2 linked regions of the Rubinisphaera margarita genome follow. The protein of the gene in region 2 interacts with the protein of the main gene of each other region in a pairwise test. Links are inferred from orthologs where the notes say so. Each region holds a gene or a part of one and is shown on either strand. Other genes may lie near its edges.

Region 1 (4,441 bases), on a different replicon or contig from region 2:
GATTTTGCCCGACTGCGTTTTGGCATCGGGCGTCCGAGTGGTCCGATGGACATCTCGGCATACGTCCTGCAGAAGTTCAGCGGAGATGAAGACGACATCATTCAGGAAGCGATCCAGCGAGCAGCCGATGGCGTGGAACTCTGGATTCAATCCGGAGCGGTGGAAGCCATGAATCGCGTTAATCAGAAGGCGTAACGCCCGAGGTCAGGATTCTGGTAGGTCCGAAGATTGATTCTACAGCGAATTTCGCTAACCTAACGTTTTGCGAACGCCGCAAACGAATAACGATTTGATCAGGGCCGAGCTGGTAACAGACTTCGCATCGGTTGTGAATAAGGTCCCCGAGGGGACGTGGACAAGTGGAGTCCCTCAGGGGACAAGGAAACGATTGGGGAGAGACACGTTGGCACTGCGCAGTTATGAAATCATGTTTCTGCTGGACAGCGGAAAATACGCAACGGATCCAGATGGCGTAACTGCCGAGATTCACGGGATGCTCGAGAAAATCGGAGCAGAAATCGTGACGGCTCGTCCCTGGATGGATGGCAAACTGGCTTACCCGATCGAAGGGCACCGCAAAGGTCTGCACTATCTGACCTACGTCAAAGCCGACTCGAACGAAGTGCCGAAGTTGCAGCGTATGTGTCGCCTGAGCAACGTCGTGCTCCGCTACATGTGCATCGTTCCGCCTGAACAGCTGTTCGAGCCGATGTCTCACGCTCTGCTTGACGAGCACGCCAGCCACGGCCATTCCGAAGAGGGAGAAGGCGGCAGCGAAGAGGGCGAGAAGAACGAAAAAAGCGAGAAGAGCGAAGAGAACAAATCAGAAGAAGCCGCAAACGCCTGATCTGTTCCTGCTGCTCATTGAAGACCGGATCGGCCCGTCGAACAGACGCTTTGCCACGAGGCACTCGCGTTTCTCACGGGCAACGTACGGAGAACCAGGAGCTCAACCATGGCCAGCTTTAACCGGGTCATCCTTGTCGGAAACCTCACACGCGATCCACAGGTGCGTTACACCACCGGTGGAACGGCCGTCAGTGAGATTGGATTGGCCGTCAACCGTCAATGGTTTGACAAACAGTCGAACCAGAAGCGGGAAGAGACCACCTTCGTCGACGTCACACTTTGGGGACGCCAGGCGGAAGTGGCCGGCGAATATCTGTCCAAGGGACGCCCCGTGCTGATCGAAGGACGACTCCAGCTCGATCAGTGGGAAGACAAACAGTCGGGTGAGAAGCGCAGCAAACTTCGCGTTGTCGGTGAGACAATGCAGCTGCTGGGCGGACGTGGTGAAGGCGGCGGTGGTGGTGCAGGTGGCGGCGGACGTCCCGCGGGATCTCAGCGATCTCAAGGGGGCGGAAGCTCGGCTCACTCGTCTCGCGACGATGACATGCCCCCTTCTCCAGTCGACTCCTTTTACGACAGTGGCCCCGAAGACGACGTTCCGTTCTAAAGAACGGCCGAAAAACGACGACGGGAACCGAAGAGACAACAATTTTCGCTGCGTGTTTGCCGATTTCAGGGAAGAACTCAGGAAGACGCGACCAGGCAGATCTATCGATACTTTTACAATCCAGACGTTCAAGGTGTGATTATGCGTCAAGTCAAACGTAGACCAGTTTATTCGCCACGCACCCGAGGTGCGGTCGAATTGCTGCTGGCAGAAAACGTTCCCTCTCTGGGTGAGCAGGGCGAAATCGTTCGCGTGAAGCCGGGTTACGCTCGCAACTACCTGCTGCCTCACGGACTGGCCACGATCGCCACCGATGAAAACAAGAAGGCTGTTGAAGAGCACCGTGCTCGCCTCCAGGAAGTCGAGAAGCAGCGTAAGGGCGGTGCCCGCAAGCTGGCCGAATCGGTCTCCAAGTACTCGGTGACCCTGGAAGCGAATGCCAACGAAGAAGGCCACCTGTACGGCTCCATTCTGGGTGCCGACATCAGCAAGGCCCTGATCGCCGCTGGTTATCCGGTTGAGCCGGAACACATTCGCCTCGACGGTCCGCTCAAGGAACTGGGCATGTACACCGTTAAGCTGCAGCTGCACCCCGAAGTCAGCTCAGACGTCAAAGTCTGGGTGGTGCCCGTCAGCAGCCGAAAGTAAGCATCGACTGTTTGCCGCGGCACGTCGCCTGAACTGACGATGCCCGGACCAGTCGCAGAGAATCCGGGGTGTCGACTCTCTCAGGGATCGACATCCCTTTTTTACGCCCTCAGCGAATACCGAATCCGTTTTCGGACCTCGGCCAACACCGGGGTTGCTGAGTGCCGAAGTCGCCTCGACTTGCAGGAGCGTCCATGTCGACCGACACAAAACAGAATGCGATGCAGAGCCTGACCAGCATGCGTCCTCCCAGCAATGTGGATGCTGAGAACAGTGTTCTCGGCTGCCTGATGCTGGTGAATGATACCGTCGATCAGGTGCTCGGCATCCTGCATGTCGACCAGTTCTACGACGATCAGAACCGCCGGATCTTCGGTACGATCACCGAGATGTACGAGCGGGGTGACCGCGGCATCGATGCGGTCACGCTCGCCAACGAGCTGAGCAAACGCGGTTCTCTCGATTCGGCCGGCGGTGTCGCCAAGTTGCTCGAAATCATGGAGACGGTGCCCCACGCCGCCCATGCCGAGTACTACGCGAAAATTGTTCGGGAAAAGTGGCTCCAGAGGCAGCTCATTTACACCTGCAATGAGATCCTGAAGGAAGCTCACCACTCGCCGGACGATATCAACGATATTCTCTCCCGCTCCGAGCAGAAGATCTTCCAGATCGCCGAGCAGCAGGAATCGCTCAGTCGGATCGACATGCGATCGATCCTCATGGAAACCTGGGACCGCATCAACAGCCGCCGTGACCAGGAAGGAACCGTTAGTGGACTTCACTCCGGCTTCCTCGGACTCAATGAACTGACAAGCGGCTATCAGCCTTCGGAACTCATTATTCTTGCCGCCCGCCCTTCCATGGGAAAAACGGCGTTTGTCTGTAACTCGACCCTGGCCGTTTCCGGCATCGCCAAGAGTGGGGTCCTGCTCTTCAGTCTCGAACAGTCGAAAGCGGAGCTTGCCGAACGTCTGCTCTGTATCCACGCCCGCGTCGATGGTCACAAGGTTCGTCAGGGTAATCTCGACGAGATGGATCACCATGCCCTGCTGGAAGCATCGACCGAACTGAGCCAGTTCCCGATTTACATCGACGACGCCCCCGGACGAACCATGTCCCAAATCGCGGCGGTTTCACGTCGTATGAAGCGCCAGCACGATATCGGCATCGTGATCATCGACTACCTGCAGCTCATCGAAGCCGAGGACAAGAATCAGCCTCGTGAACAGCAGATTTCGTCGATCACCCGGCGACTGAAGTTCCTGGCCAAGGACCTCGATATTCCGGTGATCGCTCTGGCCCAGTTGAACCGAGGCGTGGAACAGCGGGAAGACAAACGACCGCGACTGGCCGACCTGCGAGAATCGGGGGCCATTGAACAGGATGCCGACGTCGTAATGTTCCTGCATCGTCCGGAAGCCTACGATCCGGAGGACCGCCCGGGCGAGGCGTTCGTGATTGTCGCCAAGAACCGAAGTGGTCCGATTGGTGACGCCCACCTGACCTGGGTGAAACAGCAATTGCGATTCGCCGATTACAGTCCATTGTCTCAGCCCGAAGGGGGATGGGTCGATGACGGCTTCTGATTCCCCATCGGACAAAGCCATGCCGGAAGAACGATTCGCCAGTCTCGACAGCCGGGCCGCGATGGTAACCGGCTCGTCATCGGGCATCGGTCGAGCCATCGCGCTGGAACTCGCCGCCGGCGGAGCCGACGTGATTGTCCATTACAACAGCAACCGCGATGGAGCCGAGGAAACGGCCAGGCAAATCCGCGATTGCGGACGAAGAGCGGTTCTGTTGCAGGCCGATCTCAGCAATGAAGCCGCCGCCGGGACACTCGTCGAGGATGCCTTCACGGCTTTTCCTCAGCTCGACATCTGGATCAACAATGCCGGCGTCGATCTGCTGACTGGCGAAGCTCGTGACTGGCCCTACGAGACCAAACTGCAGCGTCTTTTCGAAATCGACGTGCGGGGCACGGTTCTGCTTTCAAAATCGGCCGGCAAGCGGTTCATGGAATCGAAGCGAGGCACGATCATCAACATTGGCTGGGATCAGGCCGAACGGGGCATGGAAGGCGATAGCGGTGAACTGTTCGCCACGGCCAAGAACGCCATTATGGGCTTTTCCCGCTCCCTGGCTCTTTCGCTTGCTCCGGATGTTCGCGTGAACTGCGTCGCCCCGGGATGGATTCGCACCGCGTGGGGGGAAGGCGCCGGCAATACGTGGCAGGAGCGGGTTCTTCGAGAAACGCCGCTCAAACGCTGGGGGACTCCTGAAGATATCGCCCACTGCGTGCGGTTTCTGGTGTCCGTTGAGGCGAACTATCTGACC
Region 2 (6,541 bases):
ATGGCTTCCCATTTCACAGAATTCACACCGGTCAACGTTTCCGTGATCTTCCGAAACTCCATCAACAATTCTTCGCTTGAGCGGAGTCCTCGCTTTTCTCGTTGATCAGCTTCCAAAAGTTCGACAATCACCTGACCGAGATGAGATTGCTGGCTTCCGCCTGTTGCACCGGTTCCACCAAGGTTGATCTGTGAACCGACTGTCGTCTGGACCGTGTTCACTTCGGGAAAGCGTTCGGGATCAGCAATCAATTCAGAAACGGAGATCAATTTCTCTCTCGTCGTATCAATCACGGTTCCGATCGGCATTTCGATATCAGCCGTGACGGTTTCACTATCCATTTTTTGTATAAATTCAAAGGGAACGATGCCGCCGGCCATCAGTCCAATAGACATGAACACCAGCGAAATCGCTCCGGCGATCGTCACATAGCGCCACCGCATGGCTCCTCGAAGGATGACCTCGTACGGTTTCATCAGGACGTTCTGCATGAACGATTCCTGGAAATCTTCCAGCCTGTGCCAGAGTTTGCGGATGCCGGTGTTGCTGGACTGGCGTTCGGCGGAGCCTTTCTTTTTCGGTTTCTTCAGATGTCGCAGGTGAGCGGGGAGGATCACCAGGGCTTCGATGAGCGAGACGGAGAGAGCCGCGAGGACGACGATCGGCAGTTCCCGCATGAAGTCGCCGATGCGGCCCTTGATGAACAGCAGTGGAGCGAACCCGGCGATGGTGGTTGTCACCGCGACAATCACCGGCCACATCACCTCCTCGGCTCCACGGACGGCGGCTTCGGTCGATTCCTCGCCTTCTTCGACGTGCCGAAAGATGTTCTCGCCGATCACGATGGCATCGTCGACGATAATCCCCAGCACGATGATCAGCCCGAACATCGACAGCAGATTGATCGAGACGCCGAACATCCACATCACCAGAAAGGTGCCCATGAACGAGATCGGCAGTCCCATCGCGGCCCACAGAGCGACCCGCCAGTTGAGGAACAGAATCAGCGAGAGGAGCACGAGCACTAGCCCCGACATCCCGTTGCGGGTCATCAGGTCTAGACGCCCGCGGATGAATCGCGACAGATCACTGTGCAGAGCGATTTCGAAGTTGTGGCGGAACGGGTCGGCGTAGCTTGTTTCGTAGATCTGCTTCGGATCGGGCCGGCCGGCGATCCAGTTGACCGTGCTGGAGAACTTCGCCAGGGCAATCGCGAACGGCCGGCTGTACCAGGGCTGTTTCGCCGCCGCTTCCAGTCCGTAGGCATCGAAGTCGGCCTGCTGCTTGCCGCGAACGTAGGCCCGCACCATGTTGGCGATCTGGATCGCGTCCTGCGATTTCGTCTTCTGAATGATCAGGGTGACGGACGGCTTCCCGTTGAAGTAGCTCTCGATATCGACATCGACGAACTCATCCCGAATTGTCGCCACGTCGCGGAGGTAGATCTTCTTTCCGGTCGGCGTGTTCTTGACGACAATATCGCCCAGCTCTTTTCCCTCGATCTCTTCCCCGAGCGTCCGCACATTCACATTCGCGCGGGGACCTTTCAGGTTGCCGGCGGAGACATCGAGATTGGTGGCCCGGATAGCGGAGGCGACTTCCTGAAAGGTCAGGTCGTATTCAAGCAGCATCAGCGGGCGGATCTCGACGCTGATTTCGTCGTCCCGGGTGCCGGAAATGGTGATGTCACTGATCCCCGGCAGTTCGAGCAGTTCGTCGCGCAGATCGCGAGCCGCCTTCTTCAGTTCGGCTTCGCTTCCTTCCCCGAACAGCGAAACCGACAGTACCGGCAGCATCGGCTCGACATTGCGCACGGTGATGCTCTCAATATCGTCGGGCAGCTCGTTGTTGATCGCACTGATCTCGATATCGATCTTCTCGCGGACCGTATCGATGTCGTCGACTTCGTTGTACAACGTGGCGACCGTCGTACTCATTCCCTCCTGAACCGTCGAATCGACCTTCTCGATTTCTTCGAGATCGCGGATCGCCTCTTCGATTTTGATCGTGACCGCTTTTTCGAGTTCATCGGGCTGCACGGCTGGGTAGATCACCGAAATCGTGACCTGATCGGGCCGCGTTTCGGGGAACATTTCCCGCACGAGCGTGAACGCGAGCGCCGTCCCGGCGAACAGCAGGACGAGCATCAGCATGTTCACCAGAACCGAATTGTTAACGCTGAACCGTGGAAGCGACATAGATTCGAGTTCAAAAAAGAGGCGGGATGAAGCCCCTGGAGTTTAGTTGGGCCATGGGGAATTGCACAGCGGACTTTTCGCCGCACCCGCCGCCGCGAGATGAGAATGCAGTGCCCCTCCCGGCTTGATGTGACTCGGGGAACGCGTAAAGATTCCTGTGCACTTCCCCTGAACCCAAGACGACCCCGAGTTTTCTGCGTGAGCCGCCAACAGAATCTGTTTGAAGATGCTGCCGAACTGAAATGGCAGCAGGCCAGTCGCGACGACCAGCTGTTCGCGGCTGTGGTCTTCAATCGTCCTATGGAGACAGCTTACCACTATCTGGTTCCGACCGGACTGCGGGAAATGATCCAGCCCGGACAGCGTGTTCAGGTTCCGCTGGGACGTGGCGATCGTCCGACGAATGGCTTCTGCGTGGAACTGACCCACGGACTTCCGGGAGAGATCAAGAAGCCGCGGAGATTCAAAGAGGTTCTGGCCGTCCTCGATCGCGAACCGCTAGCAGATCGGAAGATGCTCGCGCTCACGAAGTGGATTGGCGAGTACTACCTCTGCTCCTGGGGGCAGGTGCTGCACGCCGTCATTCCCGCTGCCGTCAAGAACAGTGCGGGAACCCGGCAGATCAAGCTGATCCAGATCGCCCCGGAGATGGTCGATCAACTCGAAGAGCTGCAGCTGTCTAAAAAGCAAAAGGGAGTGATCGCCGCGTTGCAGGAAGCGGGCGTGCCGCTGCCGGTCGATCAACTGGCCGAAGCCGCCGGCTGCGGAGTATCGCCGATTAATACGCTGCTCAAGAAAGATGTCCTCGAAGCGCTTCGTGAAACGCGAATGCACTTCGAGCCGGCCCTTCGTCCGGTGGAACGGGAGAAGGATCTCAACCTGTCGTTTCAGCAGCAGGCGGCTCTCACGGCGATCATGAAAGCGATTGACCAGCGGAAGGCGGCTCCGCGATCGGCAGCCGAGGGGACCGAGGAGGTGAAGTCGGTCGATCTGTTCGGCGGCAACAAAACATTCCTGCTGCACGGCGTGACCGGGTCCGGCAAGACCGAAGTCTACATTCGTGCGATCCGGCACGCGGTCGATTTCGGTCGGCAGGCCATCGTGCTCGTTCCGGAAATCAGCCTGACGCCGCAGACGATTCGCCGCTTCCGCCGCCGATTCGATTCCGTTGCCGTGCTGCACAGTCATCTGAGTGACAGTGAACGACACTGGCACTGGCAACAGATTGCAGCCGGCAAAGTGCAGGTCGTGGTCGGGGCCCGCAGTGCGATCTTCGCCCCGACGCCTCGACTCGGGTTGATCGTCATCGACGAAGAACACGAAACGACCTTCAAGCAGGAAACCAATCCTCGGTATCACGCCCGGGAAGTGGCCCGCAAACGGGCGGAGATGGAAGGCATTCCCCTCGTCCTCGGCTCGGCCACGCCGATGCTCGAAAGCTGGTGGAACGCGAAGAATCGCAGTTACCACCTCGTCAGCATGCCGGAGCGAATCGAGAAGTTGCCGATGCCGCCGGTCGTCACGGTCGATACCGTCAACGATCCACTCATCCGGCGTGGACACAACATCGGACGGGCGCTCAAGAACGCGATCGATCAGGCTCTGAAGAACGACGGGCAGATCATTCTCTTCTTCAACCTCCGCGGATTTACCCCCGTGCTCTGGTGCCGAGCCTGTGGCGAGAAACTGAGTTGTCCGCATTGTGCGACCAGCCTGACCTGGCACAAGGACAAGAGGCTTTGTCTGTGTCACACCTGCGACTTCTCAGCGCCCATGCCATCGCACTGCCCGAAGTGCAAGAAACCCGGCATGCGGCATTTCGGCTCCGGGACACAGCGGCTCGAGGAAGAGGTCCGTGACAAATTTCCCGGCGTGGCCGTCCTGCGAATGGACAGCGATTCAATGCGGAAGCCGGGCAGCCACGACGAAGCTCTGGAGCGATTCCGTCACGGCGAGGTCTCCATCCTGCTGGGGACACAGATGATCGCCAAGGGGCTCGACTTCCCGAATGTCACGCTGGTTGGCGTTGTCGATGCAGACACCGCGCTGCATCAGGTCGATTTCCGAGCTTCCGAACGCACGTTTCAGCTGATCTCTCAGGTCGCGGGACGAACAGGCCGCAGTTCCCGCGGCGGCCGAGTGCTGGTGCAGACAATGCAGCCTGACGCTGAAGCGATCCGCTTTGCCGCCGGTCACGATTACGTTGGTTTCGCTCAACGAGAGTTGGGGCACCGGGAAGTACGCCGCATGCCGCCGCAGACCGCTCTGTTGCGAATCATCCTGCGAGGCAAGCATGAAGAGCCGCTAGAGGCGGCGTCTCTGGTGATGGGCGATATTCTTCGCGATTACTCGAAAGAACTTCCCGACTCGTACCGCTTCCTTGGTCCCGCTCCCGCCCCGCTGGCCCGACACAAGGATTACTTCCGCTATCATCTGCTGATCACGGCGCCTTCACATGAAGCTCACCGCACCCTGCTGAAAGGCTGCCGCGAAAAGATCGACAAGATCCCTGACATCGAATACGCCCTGGATGTCGATCCCCTGCAGATGCGGTAAAGGCCGGTATCGGTACTCCACTCTGCGACTCACTCCGTTATCGCCACAAAAAAACTCCTCGCGAGTTGTGGTTCGCGGGGAGTTTCTTGAGGGCGGGTTGCGGACTTGCTTACGAAATCTCGGGGACTTCGAATCCTTTGCGGTACTTGCGTTTCAGGAACGAGTTGGCCTTCTCGGCGTGGTCGCCGGTGAAGCGTTCCGTTTCGGGGTTGTGCGCGAGCATCGGGCTCAGACGGATTTCGGAGTCGCTCATTTTGTAGCCGTGAGCGCCGAGGTGCTGTTCCATCTGAGTGAGCAGATCGTCCCAGACCTTGCGGGCGGCATCGTTCGGCAGGGTGACGTCCTGAATGACTTCGGAGTTGAAGTCCTCTCCACAACGGAAGCCGATGTTGGCCAGATTGCACCAGCCGGTCGAATCGTGGCCGACAGAAACCTCGGCTTTCAAATCGGAGTTGTCGCCCTTGCGGACAGCTTCGATGAAGTTGAGTGCATGTGACGTTCCCGAGGAGCCACGGAATTCGCGGATCTTCTTGCCGTTCTTGTCGTAGGCATCGCCACCGCCGCGACGTCCGTTGTAGCGGCCGCCTTCGCACTGCACGACGTAACCGCTGGTTGTTCCACGGTAGTTGAGTCCCTTTTTGTCGCCCGGTTCGGCGGGCAGGTTGCTCAGGCCGATATAGGTCGGAATCTCGCCGGTGTCGAAGTAAGCGAAGTGAACGTTCGGCGTATCGCCGGCATCGTTCCAGACCACGCGGCCGCCGCCGGCCATGATCTGGCTCGGCAGCTTGACGGAATCCTGGAAAACGACGTTGCGGACGTCGTCGAGTACGTGGACGCCCCAGTTGCCCATCTCACCGGAGCCGGTGTTCCAGTCCCAGTGCCAGTCGTAGTGGAATTTGTTGCGATAGAGCTCTTCATCCTGAGCAGGTCCGAGCCAGAGATCGTAATCGACGCCTTCAGGAATCGGCAGCGGCTTGGAGCGTTTGCCGATGGAAGAACGGACGCCGTAGCGGCAGACCTGCACGCACTGAATCTTGCCGAGTCCCTGTTCTTCGTGCAGGAACCGTTTGGCTTCTTCCTGGATCGGCGAGGACCGCTGCTGCGTTCCGATCTGCACGATGCGGTTGTACTTCCGAGCCGCATTGACGACCTGCCGACCTTCCCACTGACTGTGCGACAGCGGTTTTTCGACATAGACATCCTTGCCGGCTTCCATAGCCCAGATGGCGGCCAGGCAATGCCAGTGGTTACAGGCGGCGATCGTCACGGCATCGATGTTCGGATCTTCGAGCATCTTCCGCAGATCGGTGTAGGCTTTGGCGTTGGGAGCATTCTTCAGAGCATTGCCGGTGCGGGCTTCATCGGGGTCGACGACTGCGGCGATGTTGACGCTTTCCAGCGAGCTGAACTGCTTGAGATGTTCCCCGCCACGTCCCCCCATCCCGATGATGGCGATGTTGATCGTTTCATTGGCGGCTCGTGTTTCCCGTACGCCAGCTGCTGACAGCGAAACAAATGCCCCCGCAGCGAGGCTGCCCTTGAGAAACTGTCGACGATCCAATGCACACATATTTCAAAATCCTCACGCAAGTTGAGTTAGCGGAATTCGAGAACGCATTCCCGTTGGTTGATGGATCGGCCAGCATAAAAAGAATGACGATCCGACGCAATTTCAATCGGAAGAGGCTTGTTTGGAGCGGTGGATCAGAATCTGAAAGGAACGGGACGCGGAAGAAATGCTCGGAGGCTGAAGACAGACCGCTTGTTGCTGCGCAATACAGAGATGA

What was found. Proteins that work in one complex are often made in the same cells at the same time.
Region 1: the proteins of priA (region 2) and ssb interact in binary tests that used the Escherichia coli proteins (3 or more experiments, as listed by UniProt). The link is inferred for Rubinisphaera margarita from one-to-one orthologs.

What each region holds. Positions count from the first base shown.
Region 1 is NZ_JAKFGB010000007.1:178,569-183,009, forward strand. What follows is about bases 1-2,705. They hold ssb (single-stranded DNA-binding protein), read left to right. Parts: upstream 1-955; coding sequence 956-1,456; downstream 1,457-2,705. Other genes in these bases: pth (aminoacyl-tRNA hydrolase), read left to right, coding at 1-195; rpsF (30S ribosomal protein S6), read left to right, coding at 404-847; rplI (50S ribosomal protein L9), read left to right, coding at 1,598-2,104; dnaB (replicative DNA helicase), read left to right, coding at 2,299-2,705. Outside these bases: more of dnaB, read left to right, coding at 2,706-3,690; L1A08_RS03015 (SDR family NAD(P)-dependent oxidoreductase), read left to right, coding at 3,677-4,441. UniProt on the Escherichia coli protein: Plays an important role in DNA replication, recombination and repair. Binds to ssDNA and to an array of partner proteins to recruit them to their sites of action during DNA metabolism. Acts as a sliding platform that migrates on DNA via reptation.
Region 2 is NZ_JAKFGB010000009.1:695,237-701,777, forward strand. What follows is about bases 2,007-5,075. They hold priA (replication restart helicase PriA), read left to right. Parts: upstream 2,007-2,396; coding sequence 2,397-4,754; downstream 4,755-5,075. Other genes in these bases: L1A08_RS06050 (efflux RND transporter permease subunit), read right to left, coding at 2,007-2,198; L1A08_RS06060 (Gfo/Idh/MocA family oxidoreductase), read right to left, coding at 4,864-5,075. Outside these bases: more of L1A08_RS06050, read right to left, coding at 1-2,006; more of L1A08_RS06060, read right to left, coding at 5,076-6,324.